3 regions of the Pseudomonas sp. 210_17 TE3656 genome follow, and region 3 is predicted to be linked to each of the others. Evidence: predicted binding sites of a transcription regulator. Region 3 holds the regulator's gene; each other region holds the start of a gene.
What was found. The regulator FliA, encoded in region 3, starts transcription of late flagellar genes. The targets are predictions, from matches to a motif close to CTAAAGTTTNNNNNNNNNNNGCCGNTAA.
Positions count from the first base shown of each region.

Region 1: motA (flagellar motor stator protein MotA) is a predicted target of FliA. The motif match lies at 5,175-5,202, and genes of this name have one in related genera.
Region 2: ACVI9W_RS06140 (methyl-accepting chemotaxis protein) is a predicted target of FliA. The motif match lies at 3,140-3,167, and genes of this name have one in related genera.

Region 1 is NZ_JBTRBC010000001.1:2,084,266-2,094,027, forward strand. It holds gene ACVI9W_RS09880 (trimeric intracellular cation channel family protein) at 69-680, opposite strand; gene orn (oligoribonuclease) at 781-1,323, opposite strand; gene rsgA (small ribosomal subunit biogenesis GTPase RsgA) at 1,415-2,446, shown strand; gene ACVI9W_RS09895 (TIR domain-containing protein) at 2,707-3,189, shown strand; gene motB (flagellar motor protein MotB) at 3,256-4,254, opposite strand; gene motA (flagellar motor stator protein MotA) at 4,258-5,109, opposite strand; gene ACVI9W_RS09910 (HDOD domain-containing protein) at 5,239-6,774, shown strand; gene ACVI9W_RS09915 (rhodanese-like domain-containing protein) at 6,821-7,630, shown strand; gene asd (archaetidylserine decarboxylase) at 7,640-8,503, shown strand; gene serB (phosphoserine phosphatase SerB) at 8,549-9,762, opposite strand, start outside.
Region 2 is NZ_JBTRBC010000001.1:1,295,930-1,305,691, reverse strand. It holds gene purC (phosphoribosylaminoimidazolesuccinocarboxamide synthase) at 1-325, shown strand, start outside; tRNA gene ACVI9W_RS06165 (tRNA-Ser) at 419-508, shown strand; gene ACVI9W_RS06160 (Arm DNA-binding domain-containing protein) at 749-1,105, opposite strand; gene ACVI9W_RS06155 (hypothetical protein) at 1,086-1,253, shown strand; gene ACVI9W_RS06150 (acyltransferase family protein) at 1,358-2,479, opposite strand; gene ACVI9W_RS06145 (lysozyme family protein) at 2,573-2,848, shown strand; gene ACVI9W_RS06140 (methyl-accepting chemotaxis protein) at 3,304-4,848, shown strand; gene ACVI9W_RS06135 (acyltransferase family protein) at 4,905-6,005, opposite strand; gene gliR (AraC family transcriptional regulator GliR) at 6,117-7,154, opposite strand; gene ACVI9W_RS06125 (FAD-binding oxidoreductase) at 7,366-8,961, shown strand; gene ACVI9W_RS06120 (glycerol-3-phosphate dehydrogenase/oxidase) at 8,966-9,762, shown strand, end outside.
Region 3 is NZ_JBTRBC010000001.1:1,031,207-1,040,968, forward strand. It holds gene ACVI9W_RS04875 (CheW domain-containing protein) at 19-903, opposite strand; gene ACVI9W_RS04880 (ParA family protein) at 903-1,691, opposite strand; gene motD (flagellar motor protein MotD) at 1,736-2,623, opposite strand; gene ACVI9W_RS04890 (flagellar motor protein) at 2,627-3,367, opposite strand; gene ACVI9W_RS04895 (protein-glutamate methylesterase/protein-glutamine glutaminase) at 3,367-4,476, opposite strand; gene ACVI9W_RS04900 (chemotaxis protein CheA) at 4,522-6,732, opposite strand; gene ACVI9W_RS04905 (protein phosphatase CheZ) at 6,745-7,533, opposite strand; gene ACVI9W_RS04910 (chemotaxis response regulator CheY) at 7,553-7,927, opposite strand; gene fliA (RNA polymerase sigma factor FliA) at 8,032-8,772, opposite strand; gene fleN (flagellar synthesis regulator FleN) at 8,769-9,602, opposite strand; gene flhF (flagellar biosynthesis protein FlhF) at 9,722-9,762, opposite strand, start outside.

The DNA of each region.
Region 1 (9,762 bases), 1.1 Mb from region 3:
ACAGGGTTTGGTGGGCACAGAAATTGTGGGAGCCGGCCTTGCCGGCGATGAGGCCGGTACAGCCCTGATCAATGCTCGTCGTTGTAATGAAACTTCGGCATTTCCCAGTGGAAACGAATCGCCAGCAAGCGCAGCAGAAAGCCGCCAAACAAGGTCAGCAGAATCGCCTGCTCGCCGGGTACCTTGAAGTAGACACAACCCAGATAGAACCAGGCCGCCGCAAAAGACACGCTCGCATACAGCTCACGGCGGAAGATCAGCGGAATATCGTTACAGAAAATATCCCGGAGAATGCCGCCAAACACCCCGGTGATCACCCCGCTGATAGACGCCACCAACATGCCCTGCCCCATCTCCAGGGCGGTCATGCAGCCGATCAGGGTAAAAGCGACCAGCCCCAGCGCATCAAGCACCAGGAACAAGGAGCGCAGGTGACGCATCAAGGGCGCAATGAAGATGGTCATAAGCGCGGCAAAGCTGGTCAGCACCAGGTATTCCGGGTGCTTGACCCAGGTCAGCGGGTAATGCCCCAGCAACACATCGCGCACTGAACCGCCACCCAGGGCGGTGATGCAGGCAATCAGCACCACACCGAACCAGTCCATGCCGCGGCGCCCGGCAGACAGCGCGCCAGTCATGGCTTCAGCAGTGATTGCAATGAGGTAGAGCATCAACAACATGGCGCAGATCCGTGCAATGGGGCGCGCAGTCTAACCAGTTGCCTCAGGCACCAAAAGGGGGCGCCGCACGGATTGTCTGTACAACCGTGCGGCAAGGCGATCAGAACTTGATGAAGTGCTCGCGATAGTGACGCAGTTCGTTGATCGATTCGCGAATATCGTCCAGCGCCAGGTGCGTGCCGCCCTTCTTGAAACTGTCGCGCACCTCAGGTGCCCAGCGTGCCGCCAGCTCTTTGAGGGTCGAGACATCCAGGTTGCGGTAGTGGAAGTAGTTTTCCAGGCCACGCATGTGACGGTAGAGGAAACGGCGATCCTGGCAGATGCTGTTGCCACAGATCGGCGACTTGCCTTTCGGTACCCACTGCTCCAGGAAGGCAATGGTCTGCGCTTCGGCTTCGGCCATGCTGACCTTGCTGTCCTTGACCCGCTGGGTCAGGCCGGAAGCGCCATGGGTACGGGTGTTCCACTCGTCCATGCGCGCCAGCACCTCGTCACTGTGGTGAATGGCGATCACCGGCCCTTCGGCCAAGGTGTTGAGGTCGCTGTCAGTAACGATGGTGGCCATTTCGATAATGACGTCGTGGTCCGGATCCAGACCGGTCATTTCCAGGTCGATCCAGATCAGGTTCTGTGGGTTCTGCATGATTCTGCTCCTCGGTAGGTGCGCAGTTTAGCCTAGTGGAGCGTGCTAAACTCCTCGCCGTTTAATAATGCATGCCGAACACGGAACCTTCATGGCCAAACGCCAGCTCAATCGCCGCCAAAACTGGCGGATCGAAAAAATCCAGGGTGAACGCGCTGCCCGCGCCGCCAAACGCGAAAAACAGACCCTGCAGGAGCTCGAAGGCGGTGACCTGGGCCCCGAGCAACTTGGTCTGGTGATCGCCCACTTTGGCGTGCAGGTCGAAGTCGAGGCCCAGGACGGCGAAGACGCCGGCCAGGTGTTCCGTTGCCACTTGCGCGCCAACCTGCCTGCGCTGGTAACCGGCGACCGCGTGGTGTGGCGCGCGGGCAACCAGGGTATCGGCGTAATCGTCGCGCAAATGCCGCGCAACACCGAGCTGTGCCGCCCCGATAGCCGTGGCCAGCTCAAGCCAGTGGCGGCCAACGTCGATCTGATCGTGATCGTCTTCGCCCCGGCGCCGGAACCGCATGCCAACCTGATCGACCGCTACCTGGTAGCCGCCGAACACGCCGGCATTCACCCGCTGCTGTTGCTGAACAAAGCCGACCTGATCAACGAACAGAACGCCCCGGCGCTCAACGCGCTGCTGGCCGTGTACCGGCAGCTGGGTTATCCATTGCTGGAGGTTTCGGCCCATCACGGCGATGGCATGCAGCAGTTGCAGGCACGCCTGGATGGCCATATCAGCGTCTTCGTTGGTCAGTCGGGGGTCGGCAAGTCGTCGCTGGTCAACAGCCTGCTGCCCGAGGTGCAGACCCGGGTCGGCGATCTGTCGGAGTGGTCCGGCCAGGGTACGCACACCACCACGACCGCACGCCTGTACCACTTCCCGGGCGGCGGTGAGCTGATCGACTCCCCGGGTATTCGCGAATTTGGCCTGGGTCACGTCAGCCGTGCCGATGTCGAAGCCGGTTTCATCGAGTTCAACGACCTGATCGGCACCTGCCGCTTCCGTGACTGCAAGCATGATCGCGAGCCCGGTTGCGCGTTGCTCAAGGCCCTGGAAGACGGTCGTGTCCAGCAGCAGCGGATGAACAGCTACCGCTCGATCATTGCCAGCCTGCCTGAAGACAGCTACTGAAATACCGCGTGAGGCTCGCAATGGGCCTCACTTTGCTGCCTCGTAGGACATCCCTGCAGGAAAATTTACCAAGCAAGGTAGGACCCTTCTTTAACGCTGGTCGTCCCTTGCCGTCATAAAAGCTTTCATTGATTGTCACCTTTCAGATTCGCCACGACCAAGCGAATCAACTCCATGCTCTGAGTATGAAAGGAATCAACAATGACAATTCGATCCTTAGGTACCCGCCACCCAGCCTGTGCACCAGGAGGGCCCGCCTGATGCCAGTCGTTATCAGCTATCGCCACCCGCAACGCCTGGATGCCTACATCATCAGCGAACGCCTGAAGCTCGAAGGCATTGCTACTCACCTTGATCTGTTCGATGGCGACGCCGGGCAGACCGGCGACGACATCAGCGGCCTGGTCTGTAGCAACATCAGCAGCTGTACGCACCTGATCAGCGTGCTATCCGAAGAGAACGCCGATACCTGGTGGGTGCCCTTCCAGCTTGGCGCCGCCACCCTCAGCAATCGTCGGGTGACGCTGTTCCAATGCGCAGAGAGCACACTGCCTGACTACCTGGACAAGTGGCCGATCATGAGCTCACGCGAGCATATCGACCTGTTCGTCCTCGCCTACCATGACGAACAGACCTTCAAACGTTCGATCACCAAAGAAGAAGCTGGCGCCGACGCCACCAACCGTCTGAACGCCGGCTTCTTTCACGCCGACCTGAAGGCCAAGATCCGCCGCGGCTTCTGAACCCTCCCACAAAGCACAACGCCCGCGAGCATCGCTGCTCACGGGCGTTGTGGTCAGAACACAGGATTACTCCTTGCTCTCATCCATCTTCAACACACCATCCTCGAAGATGTTCAGCTTCTGGCGCAGCTCGCGCGGCTGCATCGGCTCGGCCTCGGGCGCCGGGGCCGGCACTGCAGGCGCTGGAGCCGGCGCATTGGCGTCTGGCGCAGCTGGCTGCTCGCCTTCAAGGGTCCGCTGGGCCTTCTTGGTCAGGACAATGATGTCGATGCGCCGGTTGACCGGGTTGAGCGGGTTCGCCCGGTCAAACAACGATGACGAGGCGTAACCGACCACCCGTGCAACCTGCGTATCCGGGTAGCCACCGGCAACCAGGGCGCGCCGCGCCGCGTTGGCACGGTTGGCCGACAGTTCCCAGTTACCGAACTCACCGGTGCCTGCATACGGCTTGGCATCGGTATGGCCGCTGATACTGATCTTGTTCGGCACCGCCTTGATGGTGTCGGCCATGGCCAGCAGGATATCTTCGAAGTACGGCTGCAAGCGGGCGCTGCCCAGGTCGAACATGGGCCGGTTTTCAGCATCCATGATCTGGATGCGCAGACCATCCTGGGTAATTTCGAAGAGGATCTGGTCCTTGAACTTCTGCAGCTGCGGGTTTTCTTCGACCTTGTTCTGCAATTCCTGCAAGAGCAACTCGAGACGCTCGCGCTCAACCTGCTCGGCCATGCTTTCAACCTTGTCCTGGCCCAGCTGGATACTGGTGTCCGGGGTCGGCTCGGACTTCACTTCCGGGTTGATGGTCTTTTCCGGAGCAAGTTGTGGCGAGCCCCCCAGGTCAATAACGTAGGGCGTGCCGCTTTCGGAAAAACCGATCGGGTCCTTGAAGTAGCCGGCAATGGCGATCTTCTGCTCCGGCGTGGCCGTCGACAGCAGCCAGAGCACCAGGAAGAACGCCATCATCGCCGTAGCGAAGTCGGCGAAGGCGATCTTCCAGGCGCCACCATGGTGGCCGTCGCCAAAGCGTTTGACGCGTTTGACGATAATGGGCTGGTTGTTCTCCATGACTCAGCGTCCGCGAACCGCTTGTTCCAGCTCGGCGAAGCTCGGACGGTGGGCTGGGAACAGCACCTTGCGTCCAAATTCCACAGCCAGCGACGGCGGCATACCGGAAGCCGAGGCTACCAGCGAAGCCTTGATGGCTTCATAGACGTTGAGCTCTTCCCGGGCATCCTGACGCAAGGCAGTAGCCAGCGGGCCAAAGAAACCGTACGCCGCGAGAATACCGAAGAAGGTACCGACCAGCGCCGCACCCACGTGCAGGCCGATGGATTTCTGGTCGCCATCGCCCAGCGAGGCCATGGTCACCACGATCCCCAGTACCGCCGCAACAATACCGAAGCCTGGCATACCGTCGGCGATACCGGTCACGGCATGGGACGGGTGTTCGAGCTCTTCCTTCATGCTCAGCAGCTCCATGTCGAACAGGCCTTCGAGCTCATGCGGAGCCATGTTGCCGGTGGACATGATGCGCAGGTAGTCGCAGATGAACGCAGTCATGCGCTCGTCACCGAGCACAGCGGGGTACTTGGCAAAAATCGGGCTGGAGGCGGCGTCTTCGATATCGGCTTCAATCGCCATCATGCCTTCGCGCCGGCTCTTGTTGAGGATCTCGTAGACCAGCCCGAGCACCTCGATATAGAAGGTATGGGTAAAGCGCGTACCAAACATCTTCAGCGACTTCTTGATTACATGCATGGTCATGTAACCGGGGTTCGCCTGCAGGAACGCACCAAAGGCCGCGCCACCGATGATCAACACCTCGAAGGGCTGAATCAGCGCGGCAATTTTGCCGTGGGATAGAACATATCCGCCGAGCACACTCGCGAATACGACGATGATGCCGATAATTTTAGCCATAGATAGAAAGCACTTACTGTCGTGGTCAGGGTCGTGAGCGGAAGTTAATAAAACTCTTCTTCTACTTATCGGCAGATCTGCGCCAGACTATAGTCAGTCACGGCGAAAAGCCAGTTCGGCCCCTCCAGCATACCTATTGAAACCATCGTGCCAGATCAAATACCAAAAACACTCGATGCCTGGGTCAAACTACTCGATAGCGTTCGCCTGCCGGTTCCGCTGGCCAGCTACGAGCGGGTAAAAGCCAGCATTGCCGACAACCGCAGCTCGCTGCGCGACATTGCCGAGGTGATGCAGGACAGCCCGGCGCTGGTACTCAGCGTCATGCGCGAGGCCAACCATCACACCCATGCCAGCATCGGCGAACCCGCCGAAAGCCTGGAAGTCGCCCTCAATCGCCTGGGACTGGCACGCACCTCAGCGCTGTTGGAGCGCTTGCCGGCGCTCCCCGAGGGTGAAATTGCGCCAACCTTGCGCCAATTGCAGCTGGTCAGCCAACATGCCAGCCAGCAGGCCAACGGCCTGTTCGCCAGCCGCCTGGCGCGGCTCTGGCAGGAAATACACTGGGGCAGCCTGTTGTTCCTGTCGCCTTTATGGCCACTGGCCCTGACCTTTCCCAAGCTGCTTGAAGACTGGGAACTGCGCGTGGTGCACAAGGGCGAATCGGCACCGCAGGTAGAACTGGAGCTGTTCGGGGTACGGCTGCTCAGCTTGTGCCAGGCATTAGCCGAACACTGGCGCCTGCCGGAGTGGGTCACGCGCGGCTATCACCTGCTGCAGGAAGAGCGGCGTTTGCTGGCCAAGGCACTGCACATCGCCCGTGATCGAAACAACCTGCGCCAACAGCAGCGTCTGGACGACAACCCGAACCTGCGCCGCTGGTTCAATCAGCCCGCCAACACCGTACTCTTGGCCAACGGCCTGGCACTGGCGGCACAAGTTGGCTGGACCAACGCCCATGTTCGACGCTGGCAACTGCTCACCAGCCTGTACCTGCAGACCTCACTGGATGATGTGCAACAGCTGGTGCACCAACAAGCGGTCATCAGCGCCCGCCACCATGCCTGCCATGACCTGTTTCACCCGGCCGAAGCCCTGCTCTGGCCCTGGCATCAACGGCGCCTGCACCAGGGGCTGATCGCCCCGCCGCCGCCCTCGGCCCAGGCCCTGGGCACCTGGCGCAAGCTGTGCGCCGAGCTACTGGTCGAGCCCAGCCCGTTCAGCAATGCCATTCACCTGACGACCCTGGCCCGAGATGCCTTGGTCGCCTGTGGCATGCAGCGGGTCATGCTGCTGATGACCGACAAGACCCAGACTCAGCTGCGGGTTCATCAGATTGCCGGACTGGCGCCAGAAGCGGCTGGCCTGGTTTTGCCTGTTGAACAGAGCAAACTGCTTCAGCGCCTGTTGAGCGCGTCGGCGCAACTGCGCCTGACCCCCGAAAATCACGCACAATTCTCGGCACTGCTTCCGGCCCACTTGCGCGCATTGTTTCGCAGCGAACACCTGCTGTTGCGCTCGCTGTCGAGCAATGGCCGCGTAGTGATGCTGCTGATCGCCGACCAGGGTGCAAAACCGCTGGCTGACATCAGCGTGCAGGCCTTTGCCAAGACCGCGCAATGTATCGAGCGCGCCTTGACCGCCTTCAGCACCCGCAGCGCCTGACCCATGCGCTACAATCGCCCCCTCTGTTCTGCTCTGGAGACTCTGGATGACTGACTTTTCTGGCTTGCCCCTGGTAATCGAACCGGCTGACCTGCAAGCCCGGCTTGATGTACCGGAGTTGATCCTGGTGGATCTGACCAGCGTCAACCGCTATAACAGCGGGCACATTCCGGGGGCTCGCTTTGTCGACCCGAAGCGTACCCAGCTGGGCCAACCCCCTGCGCCGGGCCTGCTGCCGGCCAAAGCTGACCTGGAAAAACTGTTTGCCGAACTCGGCCACAACGCCAATGCGGTCTACGTGGTCTATGACGACGAAGGCGGCGGCTGGGCCGGGCGTTTCATCTGGTTGCTGGATGTCATCGGCCACACGCGTTACCACTACCTCAACGGTGGTGCGCAAGCGTGGCCAGCGAGCACCCTCAGCACCGACGTACCGGCCGCTGCCAGCGGTACGGTCAGCCTGACCCTGCACGAAGAACCCACGGCAACCCGTGAATACCTGCAAAGCCGCATCGGCGCCGCCGACCTGGCGATCTGGGATGCACGCAGCCCCGCTGAATACCGCGGTGAGAAAGTCCTGGCCGCCAAGGGCGGGCACATTCCCGGCGCGGTCAATTTCGAATGGACTGCTGGCATGGACATGAACAATGCCCTGCGCATCCGCAAGGACATGCCCGAGATCCTCGAACAGCTGGGCATCAGCAAAGACAAGGAAGTGGTTACCCACTGCCAGACTCATCACCGCTCCGGCTTTACCTACCTGGTGGCCAAGCATCTGGGCTACCCTCGGGTCAAAGCCTATGCCGGATCCTGGGGCGAATGGGGCAACCACCCCGACACCCCTGTTGAAGTTTAAGGAAACCTAATGAAATCCCGCTTGTTCATCATCAGTCAGTACCTGCTGCCTCATCACCTGCTGTCGCGTCTGGCCGGCTGCATTGCCGAATGCCGCGTGCGCTGGTTCAAGAATGCCTTCACCAGCTGGTTCGCCAAGCGCTACCAGGTCGATATGTCCCAGGCCCTGGTCGAGGACGTCACCGCTTACGAGCACTTCAACGCCTTCTTCACCCGCGCCTTGAAACCCGGTGCACGTCCGCTAGACGAGACTCCGGGCGCAGTCCTCTGCCCGGCCGACGGTGCGGTCAGCCAACTGGGCCCGATCGAGCACGGTCGCATTTTCCAGGCCAAAGGCCACAGCTTCAGCGCGCTTGAACTGCTGGGCGGCGATCCGGCCAATGCTGCGCCGTTCATGGGCGGCGAATTCGCCACCATCTACCTGTCACCGAAGGACTACCACCGGGTGCACATGCCACTGGCCGGTACCCTGCGCGAAATGATCTATGTGCCGGGTCGACTGTTCTCGGTCAACCAGACCACCGCCGAAAACGTACCGGAGCTGTTTGCCCGCAACGAACGCGTGGTCTGCCTGTTCGATACCGAGCGCGGGCCGATGGCTGTGGTGCTGGTTGGCGCAATGATCGTCGCGTCGATCGAAACCGTCTGGGCTGGCCTGGTGACGCCACCGAAGCGTGAACTGAAGACCTTCCGCTACGACGAAGCCAGCCGCGCGCCGATCCACCTGGAAAAAGGTGCGGAACTGGGTCGCTTCAAGCTGGGTTCGACGGCCGTCGTGCTGTTTGGACCTGAGCAGGTCAAATGGGCCGAAGAACTCGGTGCCGGTTCGGCGGTGAGCATGGGCCAGCGTCTGGCGCTGCCTGCCCAGGCCTGAAAATGAAAAAGCCCGCAGCGATGCGGGCTTTTTTATGCCTTGTGTTTAGCTACGGCCGTCGCGATCGCGGAAGCCCAGCAGGTACAGCACACCGTCCAGACCCAGCGTCGAAATCGCCTGTTTGGCCGACTGCTTGACCAACGGCTTGGCACGGAACGCCACGCCCAGACCGGCGATGGCCAGCATCGGCAGGTCGTTTGCGCCGTCACCTACTGCAATGGTCTGCTCCATCTGCAAGCCTTCCTTGCGCGCCAGCTCACCCAGCAGGTCAGCCTTGCGCTGGGCATCGACGATCGGCTCAACCGCAACGCCGGTGACTTTACCGTCAACCACTTCCAGCTCGTTGGCAAAGACATAGTCGATGCCCAGCTTGGCCTGCAGTTGCTTGGCGAAGTAAGTGAAACCGCCAGACAGGATCGCGGTTTTGTAGCCCAGACGCTTGAGCTCGGCAAACAGGGTCTCGGCGCCCTCGGTCAGGCGCAGCGAAGCACCGATCTCGTCGAGCACGCCAACATCCAGGCCCTTGAGCAAGGCCAGACGCTCTTTGAAGCTGGCACGGAAGTCCAGCTCACCACGCATGGCGCGTTCGGTGATTTCCGACACCTGTTCACCCACGCCAGCGGCCTTGGCCAACTCGTCGATCACTTCGGCCTCGATCAGGGTCGAGTCCATATCGAACACCGCCAGACGGCGGTTGCGACGGAACAGCGAGTCCTGCTGGAAGGCGATGTCGACGTTCAGCTCCTGAGCCACACTGAGGAACTCGGCACGCAAAGCTTGCGGATCGGCCGGCTCGCCACGGACCGAAAACTCGATGCAACCCTTGCCCTGCTCGACCGGCGTATCCAGGGCCACACGGCCGGAAAGGCGGTCGATATGGTCGATGTTCAGCCCGTACTTGGCGGTAATCGAACTGACCCGCTGCAATTGTTCGGCAGTCACCTTGCGGGTCAGCAAGGTCACGATGTGACGCGCTTTACCCTGGCCTTCAACCCAGCTCTGGTAATCGGCTTCGGAAACCGGCGTGAAGCGGACCTGTTGATCGAGTTCGTTGCCCGCAGCCTGAATATTCTTCAGCACCGATGAGGCCTTATCGGTATCCGGGATTTCCACCAGAATGCCAAAAGACAGGGTGTCGTGAATCACCGCCTGACCAATGTCGAGGATGTTCACACCACCCTGGGCCAGAACGCCGGTGATGGCCGCAGTAAGACCCGGACGGTCTTCACCTGTGATGTTAATCAGAACGATTTCGCGCA
Region 2 (9,762 bases), 260 kb from region 3:
TCCGTTCATCAACGAATCCCACGTTGTCGCCTTCGGCTGGGGCACCGCCGAGCAACTGGTAAAGATGAAAGCCCTGTCGCTCAAGGTCAACGAAGTGCTGAACAAGCTGTTCGACGACGCAGGCCTGCTGCTGGTCGACTTCAAGCTGGAGTTCGGTGTATTCCACGGCGAGATCGTCCTGGGTGACGAGTTCAGCCCGGATGGCTGCCGCCTGTGGGACAAAGAAACCCGCAAGAAAATGGACAAGGACCGCTTCCGTCAGGGTCTGGGCGACGTTATCGAAGCCTACGAAGAAGTTGCCAAACGCCTGGGCGTGCCGCTGTAAGCGGCAAGTTCACGCAAGCGCCTGATACCACGCGAATTTTTTTCGCAAACAGGCTTTGCCTTTAGGCAAACTGCTGGTATCATGCGCGCCACTGGAGAGATGCCGGAGTGGCCGAACGGGACGGATTCGAAATCCGTTGTACTGGCGACAGTACCTAGGGTTCAAATCCCTATCTCTCCGCCATTATAGAAGTAGCCGAAGCCCCCGAAAACGTTGAAGTTTTCGGGGGCTTCGTCGTTTCGGGGTACTGGCTTAGGGAAAATTCAGGGCAGATTCTCGGCCTATTAGGCCGCGTCAGGGCGGGCCATTCCTTGTCGTTGGGGGGTAGGGTCAGATCAAGCCGCCTGAGCACTTTGGTTGAGGTCGGCAGTTGCATACATCTGCAGCTGCCGGCAAGACCTGCTCGATTGGAGGACGGTTAGGCTACCTAATTAGGTATTTCACACAATGACCACCCAGCGTTGAGCGGAGCCACCGATTTACTCCTTCTGCAACTGTGCGTTTCTCAGGTTGGGATTGTTCCTCAATACGAGCCTTGAGCCAGCTTGATTCGGGAAAGTGGGCCGCATAGTCAAAGCGGCCCTCCCGGATCTCGGCAAGTCTTGTTATCCGCATATGCGATTGCCGCCTTGTTGATCTTGGCGACTTGCGTAAGGGCTCTCGGCGCGGTTGACCTTCATACATCAAGGCAGCCCGCAGTTGATTACCGTTGATGTCGACGCCTGAAGGTAGTCCCCAGCCTTCAGGAGGGTGGGTTGCAGTGCTCGATGAGGGCGGAATGGTCTTTTCTGTACCGGTAACGCAGGAGTTAACGGGCAGCGAATTGAAGTTCGCTGCCGTTCAAAAGAGAGATATTTTTCTGGCAGAGACGAATCTCGCAACCAACGGTATGGTGGACGCTTTAGTTATTGGGCCGCTCAGCGAGTAAAGACGCGTCGCTCTTCAAACGATATGAGGCTTACAAGCTGAAGCTCAACAAAATGGACCAGCGAGATAGATATCCTCTGGCTATCGATTGGTCAGAGCCAATATCTATTTAGCTTGCTTCGAAATCGAGTCGATATATTTTCTGGAGGTGAAATTTTTGTTCAGATATTTCATCCATGGTTTATCTATTGCGTACGTGAAAGCAAATGATGCTGCGGCGGTAACAGCCAAATACAAAGCGAATGTCGCGGTAATAGAGCCTGTAAATATAAAGAAGGCCGATGCAGCACTATTTAGGACGATAAAGTGCGTTAAGTATAGTCCAAATGATATTTCGCCAAGTTTTACGAAGCATCTATTTGAAAAGAAGCTCCTGAGAGTCGAGTTTGAGTTTATCGAGCCAATGAATAAAGCGGCGGCTACGGGGTAAAGAAGATCCGCCGCAAGAGTAATTACCTGATTGGGCAATGCCATTGGCGCAAGAGACAACCCAGCGATGGTCAGCACAATGGCAGCAGGCAGGGGTATGCTAATCTTGCGCTTTATGCAAGCCAGGGCCAAAAACGCTCCAAGTATGAACTCCAAATAGTGCGAGCCAAAACTAAGTATTGCTGCAGTAGTTAGTATTAATATCTGCGTTAAAAAATTGACGTGTCTGCAAATAATGCCGAATGCGATTATTAAAAATACCGCGAATAGCTCGTAAGAAATAGTCCAGAGGTTCGAGTTGTAGGTTCGTGTTGCGTCAAATGATACGAAGTCGCTCCAGAAAGACTCTGTTATTGCTAAGCGTATGTCTGGCGAGAACGCATACCATCGGCCAAGCCAGTCTGAACCGCTCGCAATGCTGGCTTGCTTGTTTGGGTATAAATCAAACCTGTGGATGGCGTATGCTATTAGGCATATTGCAAGAATTGGTATGCAGAGTCTTAAATATCGCTTTGCAGCAGCTGTGATGGCTAGGTCAATGGTCTTGCAGTAAAATTTTTCAAAGAAAAGAAATCCGCTCAAAACAAAAAATAGAGCTACCGCGAAATGACCATTCCATAATGTGCTGATGAATGTGTGATTTATAGTTTGCTCGGAGCTTAGTAATGAGTTGTCGAATGATCGGGCGAAGTGGAAAATAGCCACAGTAAGTGCCGCAACACCTCTAATTCCATCTAAGTGCATGGCGCGCTCAGAGTTTGCGATTGAGCTAGTTAATGACGGCTTCTTGAAAGTCATGGGGTGATTGCGCCAAAAAAGAAGGGACTGCTATTCCGCAATATTCTATCCAAAACCCGCCACTGAGTGAGTTTATTTTGTCTGGAGAAAGCCATGGCTCGTAATTCTGATTCACTGGCGGGCAGCAAGAATGCACTCGCCTTCCTCGACATGCTTGCCAGGTCAGAGGGTACATCCACCAGCAAGCACAGCCGCGACGAAGGTTACGGCGTTGTCGTGTGCGGTATCAACAACCCGAACACCTTCAAGAGCTATACCGATCACCCAGGCGTGCTGGTCACGGTGAACACCAACGGCCTGAAATCGAGCGCTGCTGGCCGGTACCAGCAGTTGGCGTTGAGCAAGCGTTGGGTCAAGGTCGGCTCATAGGGCTCCATGAACCACACCGCCGCTGGCAATAGTGGCTGACATCCCGCAGCCACTACCCCGGGCTGGGGCGGCGAGTAGGACTGGCAGCCGGAGATCAGAAGTAGCAAGGCGATCACGTAAGCGAGCCAGAGTTGCTTGGGTCATTCGGATTGTATTTTTTGCTTGCGGTGATTGTTCACAATGATGAGGTGGTAATGTTTACAGATTGCCGCGAAATCTGTTGTAGATGACTACCCGCAGATGTATATTTCGTGCGATTGATGGCTCGGTGCCATTATTTGCGTTACGCGCTTCAAGTCTCTTCCGTCGTCGCCGCCCTTGGGCGCGACGGCACTCCCTACCTTGTGCAACCGGGCCCCAGTGGATGTCGCCCGGTAATGGCTATTTCAAGAACGATCAATTAAAGGGCTATGCGGATGTTCGGCACAATTGTGAAGGTGTTGGCTGATATTAGTGTGAGGTCGAAACTGACCCTGGGCTTCGCGCTGGTTTTGCTGCTGACCATTGGGATTGCGGGAATCGGCTGGGGAGGTCTGAGCGGTTTGGGCGAGCGCAGTGCCAAACTCAGCAGTATCGCCAGAATCAACGAAGAGGCGCGTGATGTGCGCATTGCGCGCCTGAACTACACCGTGTCCCCCGAGGATGCGCAGGCGGCGCTGATGGTCAAGGCAATGGATGAGCTCAATCTTCGTATCGAGGGGCTCGCCAAACAGTTCACCGACCCGGACGATCTGCGCTGGATAGGCCAGGCAGGCAGCGCGGTCGAACGCTACCGTGCACACTTCCAGGATTATGCCCGTGCCATCGAGGGGCGTAACGCTACCCAGGCCAGTCAGGCTTTGGAGGTTCTGGAGGCAGATCTCAAGAGCCTGCTCGAGGCATCCGGGCGGCTGTCGGACAGCCAGTCGACCAAGCGTGACAATGAAGTGCAGTCGTCGATCCAGCGGTTGATCTTCGCAGCGGGACTGGCCCTGATGTTCGGCGTTCTGGCTGCCTGGTTGATCACCCGTTTGATTGTGCTGCCGTTGAAAGAAGCCCTGCAGAGCGCCGAGCGGGTAGCCAATGGCAACCTGAGCCAGGATATCCAGGTGTCGCGGCGTGACGAGCTGGGCGAACTGCAAGCCAGCATGCAGCGCATGACCCTGAACCTGCGCGACCTGATTGGCGGTTTGCGCGACGGCGTGGTGCAGCTTGCAAGTGCAGCCGAAGAGTTGTCGGCGGTGACCGAGCAAACCAGTGCGGGGGTCAGCAGTCAGAAGGTCGAGACTGATCAGGTGGCGACGGCAATGAACGAGATGACCTCGACCGTGCAGGATGTGGCACGCAATGCCGAGCAGGCATCGAATGCGGCAGTCAATGCCGGTCTTGAAGCACGAGAAAGTGACACCGTCGTCAATCAGGCCATCGAGCAGATTACCCATCTGGACGTCGAGGTGGGACATTCGACGCAGGCCATGGCCGGGCTCAAGCGTGAAAGCGACAAGATCGGTACGGTACTGGACGTGATCAAGTCGGTCGCCCAACAGACCAACCTGCTCGCCTTGAACGCGGCCATCGAAGCAGCACGAGCCGGTGAGGCCGGTCGTGGTTTTGCAGTGGTCGCCGATGAAGTTCGCAGTCTGGCGCAACGCACCCAGACTTCCACCGAAGAGATCGAGGAACTGATTGGCGGCTTGCACCGTGGCACGCAGCAGGTAGGCGATATCCTCGAGCGCAGTCGCGCACTGACCACCAACAGTGTTGAATTGACGCGCCGTGCAGGCGCTTCGCTGATGAACATCAGCCGTTCGGTGGCCACCATCGAGTCGATGAATCTGCAGATCGCTACGGCATCGGAGCAGCAGAGTGTTGTGGCCGAGGAAATCAATCGCAGTGTGCTCAACGTCCGCGACGTCTCCGAGCAGACGGCGGCGGCCAGCGAGGAAACAGCCGCTTCGAGCGTTAAATTGGCCCGCCTGGGTGCGGATCTGCAAATGCTGGTGGGCAAGTTCAAGCTTTGACCCTTGGGTAGGGGCCCGTGCAGGTTGTTACTGGACGGGCCGCTATCCGATCAGGTTCAGGTCCGGGTGAGCACCGCGGCATCAGGACGCTTGAACTTGATGCGCCGGCTCCAGGCGATGGCAGGGCGTTCGAACAGCACATAGGCAATGGCTGCGAATGCGATACAGATCGCAATGATCAGGACAGTCGCCAACAGGTCTGAAGCAATGCCGCTCGGCATGAAGCGCCGGAACACCCGCATGAAAGACCCCGTCACCGGTGAATGGAACAAGTACAGACTGTAGGAAATCAAGCCAATCTTCTGCACTGGGTAGCTGGACAAAAAGCCAAGCGAGGCGGATCGATTGACCAGCAAGCAAAAGCCCAGGCCTGTCAGCCCGGCAGCAATGGTAAATGAGCTGTTGCTGGCCACGCCGATCAACAGAACCAATGCGCTGTAGCCAATGGCGATATAGCGGCTTTGCTTGGTGCCGGAAAGGGTTTGAGCACACAGCACCCCGGCCATGAAGCTGAACCAGAATGCAATGAATCCACCTTGCCAACCTATCGACTGAATCAGCCCGGTGGGCCACAGCAGCGCCAATACAGCACTGATCCAGATTGGAATGTTCCGGGCTTTGAACGCTTCGCCGCCGTTGGCGTGATCGGCTAGCCAGAGCAGCACGGCGAAAGCGATGTAAAACTGCACCTCGATACACAGCGTCCAGAACACCGAAATGATGTTTTCGCTGCCAAGCACACCTTGCAGAAACGCCAGGTGTCCGAGAATGTCGGTGGCACTGGGAATGTTGACCCCGCTTTGCCCAAGCATGTGTTTTGTGGCGATCACCAGCAAACCCAGGGCAACAGCGGCATAGTAGGGCGGGGCGAGGCGCACCAGACGGCGGGCGACAAAATTTGCGGCGTTGACGGTGTTCATCGGCACGCGGGCGGTGGTCGTCGCCATGACGATGCCGCTCAAGACGAAAAATATCGGTACGCCCAGGTGGCCGGCATCGAAGACTGCCGCTTTCACCCAGCCCGGAATGGCGGCAAGCAGGGTGGGAATGTGGTTGCCTTCGGACAAGTGAAAGAGCACCACCCAGAAGGCTGCGAAACACCGTAGTGCGTCAATCAGGGCCAGGCGATGTTTGTCGTCAGTGGTGATTCCACTCATACCCGCTTCTCCATTCGCCCGCACTGGGTGTCGCTCTTCGGCCACTGTGCGCAAGCTTAGCAGCTGGGGCAACCTGTCAAGGGCTGACGCGGGTTTACACCTGTTGCAGCTTCAAGCGTTCGATTCGTTCGTCGACTCCCGGTAAGTCTGGCGAAACTCGCCCGGTGGCATCCCGCGTCGGCTTTTGAAGGTGCGGTGGAACGAACGCGGTTCGGTGAAGCCCAGGTACTGGGCGATGTCCTGGATCGGCAAGGTGCTGTGCAGCAGGTAGTGCTCCGCCAGCTCCTGGCGCAGGTCATCGAGGATTTGCTGGTAGGAGGTGTTGGCCTGGTGCAGTTGGCGTTGCAGGGTGCGCACCGAGACGGCGAACTGTTCGGCCACCTGTTCCTTGCGTGGCAACCCTTCCTTGAGCAACTGGCGCAGGATGTTCTTTACCCGTTGTTCAAGCGAGGCGTCCTCCAGCGTTGCCATCAAGCCCAGGGCGTGGTCTTCCAGGGTGCGCAGCAACTGCGCATCGGCCTGGCGCAAGGGCAGTTGCAGGTACGGCAGCGGAACAACGAGCGCCGAGTAAGGCTGGTCGAACAGCACCGGGCAGTTGAAGAACTGTTCGTACTGCTCGCGTTCGGTGTCCGCTGGCAGGGGATGTTCGAGCCACACGGCGACGGGCGACAGCTGGGCGTCGGCGATCCAGCGCGCATATTGCAGCCAGGAGCCCAGGACGTTTTCCACCAGGTGGCGGCGGATGCGTGGGCGTTGGTGGCGGCAGGTCCAGATCAGGTGCACGTGCTCGCCCTGCGCTTCGGCGCGGCTGACGCCCATGTCGCCCACCAGCTTCTCGAACGGCATGATGCGATTCATGGCATCGCCCAAGGTCGCGCAGTTCATGGTGATGTAGCCCAGCACGTTCCAGGAGTTGGGCAACACGAATCGCGCCGAGTTGAGGCCGAACAGCGGATCGCCGGAATGCTCGCAAAAGTAATCGAGCAAGCGTTCATGGGCTTCGCCTGGCACGCGCAGGCTGTTGTCGCTCAGCTGTTGAGCTTGCAACCCGGCTACCGCAAGCGCCGGTTCAATGGCCATGCCCAGTTGTTCGGCATGACGCACGTACTTGAGCAGCGGGGGAACCGAGCTGTAGCCGAGGGATTGCATGATCGGGTTCCTTTTGATCGAAGCAGACAGGCGCAGATGAAGACCCTGAAAGGTAATTTGAAACCACCGCTAAAGTAAATGGCGGCAGCCGTATGCGGGTTGGCTCAATCGGCTACTCGAGCTGGCCGGATGTGACCGTGACAGGCTCGGGTGGCTGGCTACTATAGGCGCCTGAACTGCCACCTGATAAGAACCATAAAAGGACACACGCATGCGACGCTGGAACGGCTGGGGAGATGCAACCACGGTGGTCGAGCTGCCGGCCCAGGGCGCGGGGTTTCTCGCTGCCCGGGTAGGCGCTGGAGCTGCGTTGCCCGACGCCACGCTGGAGGCAGCACTGGCGCGGGTTCCGGCCTCGCGTCTGGCGGCGCATCCGCTGTACAGCCTGGAGGCTCATGATCGTCTGCTGCATGCGCGTGGCCAGAGCTTGCCGGACTGGCTGGCGTTGCGTGAAGGCACGCTGGGGACCTACCCCGATGGGGTGGCGTTCCCGCAGAGTGTCGAGCAGATCCGCCAGTTGCTGGCGCTCGCCCACGATAAAGACCTGTGTCTGATTCCTTATGGTGGCGGTACCTCGGTGGCCGGACACATCAACCCGCCATCTTCCACGCGGCCGGTGCTGACCGTGTCGCTGGCGCACATGAACCGCCTGCTCGATCTCGACGAACAGAGCCTGCTGGCCACCTTCGGTCCCGGCGCTACCGGGCCGCAAGTGGAAAGCCAGTTGCGTGCCCGCGGTTATACCCTGGGGCATTTCCCGCAGTCGTGGGAGCTGTCGACCCTGGGCGGCTGGGTTGCCAGTCGTTCCAGCGGCCAGCAGTCGCTACGCTATGGGCGCATCGAGCAGCTGTTCGCCGGCGGTACGCTGGAAACCTTCGCCGGCCCGTTGGAAATCGCAACCTTCCCGGCTTCGGCCGCAGGTCCTGATCTGCGCGAAGTGGTGCTGGGCAGTGAAGGGCGCTTCGGGATCATTTCCGAGGTCAAGGTGCGGATCACTCCGCTGCCAGCGGACGAGCGTTTCTACGGGGTGTTCCTGCCCGACTGGAACCTGGCCCTGCAAGCCATCCGCCAGTTGGCCCAGGCGCGCGTGCCGCTGTCGATGCTGCGTCTGTCGAATGCCGTGGAAACCGAAACCCAGCTGGCCCTGGCCGGGCATCCGCAGCAGATCGCCTGGCTGGAAAAATACCTGGCCTTGCGCGGTGCGCGTGCCGGGAAATGCATGCTGACCTTCGGCGTGACCGGCAACCGGCAGCAGAACGCATTGTCGCTGAAGCAGGCCCGGCAACACCTGAAAGCGTTTGGCGGGGTGTTCACCGGCACGCTGCTGGGCAACAAGTGGGCGCAGAACCGCTTCCGCTTCCCTTACCTGCGCGAGAATTTGTGGAACGCCGGTTATGTGGTCGACACCCTGGAAACCGCCACCGACTGGAGCAATGTCGACAACCTGCTCAATCGTATCGAAAGCAGTCTGCGCGACGGCCTGGCGGCTGAGGGTGAGCGGGTGCATGTGTTTACCCATCTGTCCCACGTCTATGGCGAAGGGTCGAGCATCTACACCACCTATGTGTTCCGCCCGGCGGAGACGTATCCGGCCACCCTGGCGCGCTGGCAGGCGCTCAAGCATGCGGCCAGCCAGACCATCGTTGACAACAATGGTACGGTCAGTCACCAGCATGGCGTCGGCAAGGATCATGCGCCCTACCTGTTGCGCGAGAAGGGCGCGCGGGCGCTGGACACCTTGCAGGCACTGAGCCGGCATTTTGACCCGGCCGGGCGTCTGAACCCCGGCACCCTGTTGCAGGAGTGATGGCATGAGCCAGGACTGGAATGCCGCGTGGCGACAGCAGGTGTTGCCGACCCTGGCGGATGAAACCTGGGACCTGATCGTCATCGGCGGCGGCATCAGCGGTGCCGGGATCCTGCGCGAAGCGGCCCGCCGTGGCTGGCGCTGCCTGCTGCTGGAGCAGCGCGATTTTGCCTGGGGCACCTCCAGCCGTTCTTCGAAGATGGTCCATGGCGGCTTGCGCTACATCGCCAAGGGCCAGTGGCGCCTGACCCGCGATTCGGTGCACGAACGCCAGCGCCTGCTCGACGAAGCGCCGGGGCTGGTGGAGTCTGCAAGTTTCATGATGCCGCACTACCGTGGCGAGTTTCCCGGGCCGCGGGTGCTGGGTGGGCTGTTGACGGTGTACGACGCCCTGGCCGGGCGGCGCAGCCATCGCTTTTATGACGCGCAACAGCTGCACTACCTGGCGCCGGGTTTGAAGGAAGACCAGTTGCTGGGGGGCACCTGCTTCGTCGATGCACTGACCGATGATGCACGCCTGGTGATGCGTGTGCTGGCTGAAGCGCGGGCCGATGGCGCGCTGGCGCTCAATGGTGTGCGAGTCCGGCAATTGCTGCGTGAAAACGACCGGGTCTGCGGCGTGCAGGCTGAGAACACTGAGGATGGCGAACTGTTGCAGCTGCGTTGCCGGGCGCTGGCGGTGGCGACCGGCGCCTGGGCCGAGCGTCTGCGCCCGAGCGACGCGCCCCGGCAATTGCGACCGTTGCGCGGCAGTCATCTGGTACTGCCCGGCTGGCGTTTACCCGTTGCTCAAGCGATCAC
Region 3 (9,762 bases):
GATCGCAGGCGCGACCGATTAGTTATGCTTGGCGTGCAGTTGCTTGACCGCGCCGCTGGCGATCAACTCGGCCAGTTCGGCAACGTCGAGCAACGCGCACATGTGTTCGATAACGGTACCGGCCAGCCACGGGCGTTGACCACGCTGGCTGCGCCATTTGATCTCGTTGGGGTCCAGGCGCAGCGAGCGGCTGACCTGATGCACCGCCAGCCCCCACTCATAGCCCTGGACCGAAATCACGTATTGCAGGCCCTGGCGAAAGTCCTCGCGGTAGCGGTCGGGCATGACCCAACGCGCAGTGTCCAGCACCTTGAGGTTGCCGCTCTGGCTCGGCAGAAGGCCCAGGAACCAGTCTGGCTGGCCGAACAGCGGCGTCAGCTCGTGCCCCGCCAGCGAATAGATCGAACCCAGACACACCAGTGGCACCGCCAGGGTCAGCCCGGCGACGTCGAACAACAGGCATTCGAACGGCTCGGCAGCCCAGGCCGGACGCCCGTCAACGGTGGCCGGCGGTACCGGCTGGTTGGGCGCTGGAGGCAGATGGACTTCCACCAGCGGCTCGACCGGTGCAGGCAGGTCGGCGGCGACTTCGACACGGACGGGTTCGGGTTCGGGTTCGGGTTCGGACTCAGGCTCGAGCGCTACAACCGGCATGACCGCCGGGAGCACCACAGGCGCAGGTTCGGCGAAAGGCAAAGGCGCTGCCTGAGCTACCACCGGCTTGTGCAGACGCGCAACCTGGGCATCGCGTGCCTGCTCCTCAAGCACCGCCGCCTGGAACTCATCGATCTCAACCAGCGGCTCGACCCGATCAAGTACCTCGGTGGCTTCGTGGAGCAAGCCGTCAAGGTACGACTGCAGCGCCAGTTGCGGGCCGGTAGCAAGCTTTTGCGGGCGATTCATCAGGCCACCTGCTGAGCGATGTTGTGCGTCAGCAGGTGCTTGAGCAGCGCCCGGTAGGCCACCACCCCGCGGCTCTTGCCATCGAACTGCGACGGCGTCAGCCCGGCACGGCTGGCATCACGCAGGCGGGTATCGACCGGGATGTAGCCTTGCCAGATGTTCTCCGGGTAAGCGTCGCGCAACACCCGCAAGGTGCCCATGGAGGCCTGGGTGCGGCGGTCGAACAGGGTTGGCACGATGTGGTAGGGCAAGGCCTGCTTGCGCGACCGGTTGACCATCGCCAGGGTACTGACCATGCGTTCCAGGCCCTTGACCGCCAGGTACTCGGTTTGCACCGGGATCACCAGTTGCTGACTGGCCGCCAGCGCGTTGACCATCAGCACGCCAAGCAAGGGCGGGCTGTCGATGATGGCGTAGTCGAAATCCTGCCACAGCTGCGCCAGAGACTTGGCGATCACCAGGCCCAGGCCACTTTGCCCCGGCGACTGGCGCTCGAGCACCGCCAACGCGGTACTGGACGGCAGCAGGGATATTTTTTCGTCACTGGTCGGCAGCAGCAATTGCCCGGGCAAGCCTTCGGGAACCGTACCTTTGTGCAGGAACAGGTCGTAGCAGCTGTGCTCCAGCACGTCCGGGTTGTGTCCGAAGTAGCTGGTCATCGACCCGTGGGGGTCGAGGTCGACCACGACCACGCGCTTGCCCGCCTCGGCCAGCAAGCCGGCCAGGGCGATGGACGTGGTGGTCTTGCCGACACCACCTTTTTGATTGGCTACTGCCCAGACTCTCATTCGTTGCTTCCTCCCGGTACGGCAACCTGCCCTGCCGGGAACGGTTATAGGGTCGGTGACGGAGGATTGACGCGATTGCCCCCCACCGTCGGTGATAGCGCTGGCGGTGCAGTTTGTGTGCCAGCCCGCTTCATTGCCGCATCTGGCGTCGCGTTGGCGCTGCCAGTTCCGGTCAGGCTGCGGCGTACTTCGAGATTGCGTGAAATCACCAGTACCACCCGACGGTTGCGCGCGCGGCCCTCGGCGCTGTCGTTAGTGGCAATCGGCTGGAACTCGCCATAGCCGACCGAGGCCATGCGCGCCGGGTTGACCCCTTCCATAGCCAGCAAGCGGACAATACTGGCGGCGCGTGCCGAGGACAGTTCCCAGTTGGTCGGGTACTGCGCGGTGCGGATCGGCAGGTCATCGGTGAAACCTTCGACATGCACCGGGTTGGCGAACGGTTTGAGGATCTTCGCCACCTTTTCGATGATGTTGAACGCAACATCGCTGGGCATCGCATCGCCACTGCCGAACAGCAGCGAGGAGTTGAGCTCGATCTCGACCCACAACTCGTTACCGCGCACGGTCATCTGGTCGGACTTGATCAGGTCGCCAAAGGCGTCGCGCACGTCATCGGTGATGGTTTTCAGCGGATCGCTGCTGGTTTGCGCAAGGCCGGCATCGACCTGGTCACTGTCCTTGATCAGCGGCTCGGCCGGTTTTACGGTCAGCGGCCGCTCATCGCCGATGGGGATCGGCCGCATGCTCTTCTCGGGGTCGTTGAACACCCCGATCAGCGCCTGGGAGAGGATCTTGTACTTGCCCTCGTTGATCGAGGAAATCGAGTACATGACCACGAAAAAGGCGAACAGCAAGGTGATGAAGTCCGCGTAGGACACCAGCCAGCGTTCGTGGTTTTCGTGTTCCTCAGGTTGTCGACGGCGTGCCATGTGTTACTCCATGAAGCCCTGAAGCTTCAGCTCGATCGAGCGCGGGTTCTCGCCCTCGGCAATCGACAGCAGGCCTTCCAGGAGCATTTCCCGGTAGCGCGACTGACGCATGGCCAGCGCCTTGAGCTTGTTGGCAATCGGCAGCAGGATCAGGTTGGCACTCGCCACACCGTAGATGGTGGCGACAAAGGCGACGGCAATACCGTTACCCAGTTGCGAAGGGTCGGCCAGGTTGCCCATGACATGAATCAGGCCCATGACCGCACCGATGATACCGATGGTCGGCGCATAGCCGCCCATGCACTCGAACACCTTGGCAGCCTGGATGTCGCGGCTTTCCTGGGTATAGAAATCCACTTCGAGGATGCTGCGGATGGCTTCAGGTTCGGCACCGTCGACCAGCAGCTGCAAGCCCTTGCGCGCGTAAGGATCGGGCTCGGCATCGGCCACGCCTTCCAGGCCCAACAGGCCTTCCTTGCGTGCGGTCATGCTCCAGTTGACCACCCGGTCGATACCGCCAGCCAGGTCGATACGCGGCGGAAAAAGAATCCAGCGCACGATCTGCAGCGCCCGCTTGAAGGCACTCATGGGTGACTGCAGCAGCGCCGCAGCCAAGGTGCCGCCGAGCACGATCAAGGCCGCAGGGCCGTTGAGCAGCGCCGAGAGGTGACCACCCTCGAGGTAATTGCCGCCGACAATCGCGACAAACGCCAGGATGATCCCGATAAGGCTCAAGACATCCATCAGACGCACGCCTCGACCAGGTGCTTGCCGATCTCGTCCAGGCTATAGACCGCGTCGGCCAGGTTGGCTTTGACGATGGCCATGGGCATGCCGTAGATCACGCAGCTGGCCTCATCCTGGGCCCAGACCGTGCTGCCGCCCTGCTTGAGCAGGCGCGCACCCTCGCGGCCATCGGCGCCCATGCCAGTGAGCACCACCGACAGCACCTTGTCGCCGTAGGATTTGGCCGCCGAGCCAAAGGTGATGTCCACACACGGCTTGTAGTTCAGGCGCTCGTCACCCGGCAGGATCTTCACCGCACCGCGGCCGTCGATCATCATCTGCTTGCCCCCCGGGGCCAGCAAGGCCAGGCCGGGACGCAGCATGTCGCCGTCTTCGGCTTCCTTGACGCTGATCTTGCACAGCTTGTCGAGGCGCTCGGCAAAAGCCTTGGTGAAAGCAGCGGGCATATGCTGGATCAGCACGATCGGTGCCGGAAAATTGGCTGGCAGCTGGGTCAGGACCCGCTGCAGCGCCACCGGGCCGCCGGTGGAGGTACCGATGGCCACCAGTTTGTAAGGCTTGCGCTTGGGTGCAGGCGAGGCAGCAGAAGCCGCCGCCCGTACCGGTGCTGCAGCCCGTGGTGCAGGGCTGCTGCCCAGGCTGCTGACGCTCGGCTGGGTATGGCTGGCCGGTTGCGGCACTGGCGCGGCATAGCTGATTGAACGGCGGTTACTACGAGAAATGGTATGGACCTTTTCACACAGCAACTGCTTGACCTTCTCCGGGTTGCGGGAGATGTCTTCGAAGTTTTTCGGCAGGTAGTCGACGGCACCGGCATCCAGGGCATCGAGGGTCACCCGCGCGCCTTCGTGGGTCAGCGAGGAGAACATCAACACCGGGGTCGGACAGCGCTGCATGATGTGACGTACAGCGGTGATGCCATCCATCATGGGCATTTCGTAGTCCATGGTGATGACATCGGGCTTGAGCGACAGTGCCTGGTCGATCGCTTCCTTGCCGTTGGTCGCGGTACCGACGACCTGGATAGTCGGGTCCGCTGAAAGAATTTCCGAGACTCGGCGGCGGAAGAAACCGGAATCATCCACCACCAGGACCTTGACTGCCATAAACACTCCATTAGGGGGCGCGGCGTGCGGGCCGCGCCACCAGAATCAAATACGCCGGGCGGCGTAACGCTTGAGCATGCTCGGAACGTCGAGGATCAGCGCAATGCGCCCGTCACCGGTAATGGTGGCGCCCGACATGCCCGGCGTGCCCTGGAGCATCTTGCCCAGCGGTTTGATGACCACTTCTTCCTGGCCGACCAACTGATCGACGACGAAGCCGATCCGCTGGGTGCCGACCGAAAGGATCACCACGTGCCCTTCGCGTTGCTCTTCATGAGCGGCGGAACTGACCAGCCAGCGCTTGAGGTAGAACAGCGGCAAGGCTTTGTCGCGAACGATGACCACTTCCTGGCCGTCGACCACATTGGTGCGCGACAGGTCCAGGTGGAAGATCTCGTTGACGTTGACCAGCGGGAAGGCGAACGCCTGATTGCCGAGCATGACCATCAGGGTCGGCATGATCGCCAGGGTCAGCGGCACCTTGATGACGATCTTCGAACCCAGGCCCTTGGTCGAGTAGATATTGATCGAGCCGTTGAGCTGGGAGATCTTGGTTTTCACCACGTCCATGCCCACGCCGCGCCCGGAGACATCGGAGATCTCGGTCTTGGTCGAGAAACCCGGGGCGAAGATCAGGTTGTAGCACTCGGTTTCGCTCAGGCGGTCGGCGGCATCCTTGTCCATCACCCCGCGCTTGACCGCAATGGCGCGCAGGACGTTGGCGTCCATGCCCTTGCCGTCATCGGAGATCGACAGCAGGATGTGATCGCCTTCCTGCTCGGCCGACAGCACCACTTTGCCGCCGCGGGATTTACCCGCCGCTTCGCGCTCTTCCGGGGTTTCGATGCCGTGGTCGACGGCGTTGCGCACCAAGTGCACCAACGGGTCGGCCAAGGCTTCGACGAGGTTCTTGTCGAGGTCGGTTTCTTCACCGACCAGCTCCAGGTTGATCTCTTTCTTCAACTGCCGGGCCAGGTCACGAACCAGGCGCGGGAAGCGCCCGAAGACCTTCTTGATCGGCTGCATGCGGGTTTTCATCACCGCGGTCTGCAGGTCGGCGGTCACCACGTCGAGGTTCGACACCGCCTTGGACATGGCTTCATCGCCGCTGTTCAGGCCCAGGCGCACCAGGCGGTTACGCACCAGCACCAGTTCGCCGACCATGTTCATGATCTCGTCCAGGCGCGCGGTATCGACCCGCACGGTGGTTTCCGTTTCGCTGGCGGCCTTGTCGCCAGCTGGCGCGGCCTGGCGCGCCGGGGCTGGCGCTGCGGCTTTGGCCGGTGCGGCGGCAGCGGGTGCGGCGGCAGGCTTGGCAACAGCTGGAGCTGGAGCTGGAGCTGCAGCAGGCTTGGCGGCAACCGCAGCAGCTGGCGCAGCGGCCGTTGCAACGCTGTCCGCGGCGAACTTGCCCTTGCCGTGCAGCTCATCGAGCAAGGCTTCGAATTCATGCTCGGAAATATGATCGCCCGACGCCGCAGCGGCCGGCTCTGGAGCGGGCGCTACTGCACCCGGCAAGGCATCGGCGGCGAAGCTGCCTTTGCCATGCAACTGGTCAAGCAACGCCTCGAACTCATCATCGGTGATTTCGTCGCTGGCGCTCTGGGTGGATTGCGCCACCGGCGCAGGTGCGCTGACGCTGTCAGGAGCAAACTGGCCCTTGCCGTGCAACTGGTCGAGCAGCGACTCGAACTCGGCATCGGTGATTTCGTCGCTGGCCGCAGCCGGCGTCTGCACCTGGGCTTCGGCCTCAGCCTTGACCGCATTGAGCGAGTCGAGCAGCTGTTCGAATTCGGTATCGGTAATGTCCGCTTCGGCGGGCGCTTCTGGCGCCTGCTCCAGCACCGGCTCAGCTGCGGCGACCGGAGCAGGTTCAGCCAGACGCGACAAGGCCGCCAGCAGCTCAGGCGTGGCCGGCGTGATATCGCTGCGCTCGCGCACCTGGCCGAACATGCTGTTGACCGTGTCCAGGGCTTCCAGGACCACGTCCATCAGTTCGGCATCGACGCGTCGCTCACCCTTGCGCAGGATGTCGAAGACGTTTTCGGCGATGTGGCAGCACTCCACCAGCTCGTTGAGCTGGAGGAAGCCGGCGCCCCCTTTTACAGTGTGAAAACCGCGAAAGATCGCATTGAGCAGATCGGCATCATCCGGACGGCTTTCCAGCTCGACCAGTTGCTCGGACAGTTGCTCAAGAATCTCGCCGGCTTCTACCAGGAAATCCTGAAGGATTTCTTCATCGGCGCCGAAGCTCATTAAACGTGCTCCCTAAAAACCCAGACTGGACAGCAGATCGTCGACATCGTCCTGACCGGACACAACGTCTTCACGTTTATCGGCATGAATCTGTGGACCTTCACCCCGAGTCGGATGTTTTTCTTGATCTTTTTCAGCGCGCAGCTGCTGGTGGTCATGTTCGATACCGGCAAAGCGGTCGACTTGACTGGCCATCAGCACGAGCTTGAGCAGATTGCTTTCTACTTCGGTGACCAGTGCCGTGACACGTTTGATCACCTGACCGGTCAGGTCCTGATAGTCCTGAGCCAGGAGGATGTCGTTGAGGTGGCCGGCGACCTTGCGGCTGCCTTCCTCACTACGCTCCAGGAAACGGTCGACACGGTGCATCAGCTCGCGGAACTCCGGCGCGGCCACTTCACGGCGCAAGAAGCGCTGCCAGTCGGCGCGCAGATCGCGGGCTTCGTCACTCAGCTCGTGGAGGACCGGGGTGCTCTCCTCGACCAGATCCATGGTCCGGTTCGCCGCGCCCTCGGTCAGCTTGACCACATAGGACAGGCGCTCGGTCGCATCGGTGATCTGCGAGACTTCCTCGGCCTGCGGCATTTGCGGATCGATCTGGAAACTGACGATCGCACTGTGCAGCTCACGCGTAAGCTTGCCGACTTCCTGGTACAGGCCACGGTCACGGGTCTGGTTCAGCTGATGGATCAGTTGCACCGCGTCGCCGAATTTGCCCCGCTCGAGACTGTCGACCAGTTCGTGGGCATGCTTCTTCAGTGTCGACTCGAAGCCGTCCAACGATGAATGTGTTTGCTCCATAGCGCCCCCGTGGCGTGTCTTAGCTGTTGACGCGCTCGAAGATCTTCTCGATCTTTTCTTTCAGCACCTGGGCAGTGAACGGCTTGACCACATAGCCGTTGACGCCGGCCTGGGCCGCTTCGATGATCTGCTCGCGCTTGGCTTCGGCAGTCACCATCAGCACCGGCAGGTGCTTGAGGCGCTCGTCGGCACGCACTTTGCGCAGCAGGTCGATACCGGACATGCCCGGCATGTTCCAGTCGGTCACGAGAAAATCGAAATGACCGCTTTCGAGCATCGGCAGCGCCGTGTTGCCGTCATCGGCTTCCTGGGTATTGGTGAAGCCCAGGTCACGCAGCAGGTTCTTGATGATCCGCCGCATCGTCGAAAAATCGTCGACGATGAGGATTTTCATGTCTTTGTTCAATTAGACCTCCAAGCAGTCTTTAACGCGCTCAGCGCTGAACGCGCATTCAATCAATTCGGGCACTACATTTCGCGACTGCATTGAACCTGCGTTCAACGCGCCCGCCATTCCCCCAGGCGACCACGCAAACGCGCCGCGCACTGGCTGTGCAACTGGCTGACGCGCGACTCGCTGACACCCAGGACCTCACCGATTTCCTTGAGGTTCAGCTCTTCGTCGTAGTACAGCGCCAGGACCAGACGCTCGCGTTCAGGCAGGTTGGCGATGGCATCGGCCAGGGCTGCCTGAAAACGCTCGTCTTCCAGATCGCGCGAAGGCTCGAGCTGGGCACTGGCGCCGTCCTCGTGCAGGCCTTCATGTTCGCCGTCCTGTAACAGGTCGTCGAAACTGAACAGGCGGCTGCCCAGGGTGTCATTCAAAATCCCGTAGTAATCATCGAGACTCAATTGAAGTTCGGCAGCAACCTCGTGATCTTTAGCGTCACGGCCGGTTTTTGCTTCAATTGCACGAATCGCGTCACTGACCATGCGGGTATTGCGGTGGACCGAGCGCGGAGCCCAGTCCCCTTTACGTACTTCGTCAAGCATTGCCCCACGGATACGGATACCGGCGTAGGTCTCAAAACTGGCACCCTTGCTCGCGTCATACTTGTTGCTGACTTCGAGTAGGCCGATCATGCCGGCCTGGATCAGATCCTCGACCTGGACACTGGCCGGCAAACGCGCCAGCAAGTGATAGGCGATACGCTTGACCAACGGCGCGTAGCGCTCGATCAACTCGTACTGACCATCGCGAGACGCGTTGCTGTACATCCGGTATCCGCTGGCGTTCATAGCACAGGTCCCGCGCTCGTCGGCTGCACCAGGCGTTCGACAAAAAACTCCAGGTGACCACGCGGGTTGGCAGGCAGCGGCCAGGTATCGACCTTCTGGGCAATGGCCTTGAATGCCAGCGCGCACTTGGAACGCGGAAAGGCTTCATAGACCGCTCGCTGCTTTTGCACCGCCTTGCGCACACACTCGTCGTAAGGCACCGCGCCGACGTATTGTAGGGCAACGTCGAGGAAGCGATCAGTGACCTTGGTCAACTTGGCGAACAGGTTGCGCCCTTCCTGCGGGCTTTGCGCCATGTTGGCCAGGACCCGGAAGCGGTTCATGCCGTAATCGCGGTTGAGCAGCTTGATCAGCGCGTAGGCGTCGGTGATCGAGGTCGGTTCGTCGCACACCACCAACAGCACTTCCTGGGCTGCGCGGACGAAACTGACTACCGAGTCACCAATACCGGCAGCGGTATCGATCACCAGCACATCGAGGTTGTCGCCGATCTCGCTGAAGGCCTGAATCAGACCTGCATGCTGGGCAGGCGCCAGGTGCACCATGCTCTGCGTGCCGGAAGCGGCGGGCACAATGCGCACGCCACCCGGCCCCTGCAGCAGCACATCGCGCAGCTCGCAGCGGCCCTCAATCACGTCGGCCAGGGTGCGCTTGGGCGTCAGGCCGAGCAATACGTCGACGTTGGCCAGGCCCAGGTCGGCATCCAGCAGCATGACCCGACGGCCAAGCTCTGCCAGCGCCAATGACAGGTTCACCGACACATTGGTCTTGCCGACGCCACCTTTGCCGCCAGTCACGGCGATCACCTGTACGGGATGCATGCTACCCATGTTTGTTCATTACCTTGTCTTGCTTAGACCGAGGCCACATGACCGGCTGCGCTTTCAACACCTGAAAAATGCCTGGCAGTCCATCAATGCAGATACTTTGCAACGTCTTCACAATCACCTCAGCCAACACGCTTGCCGGGGCTGTGGTAGAGATCAGCGA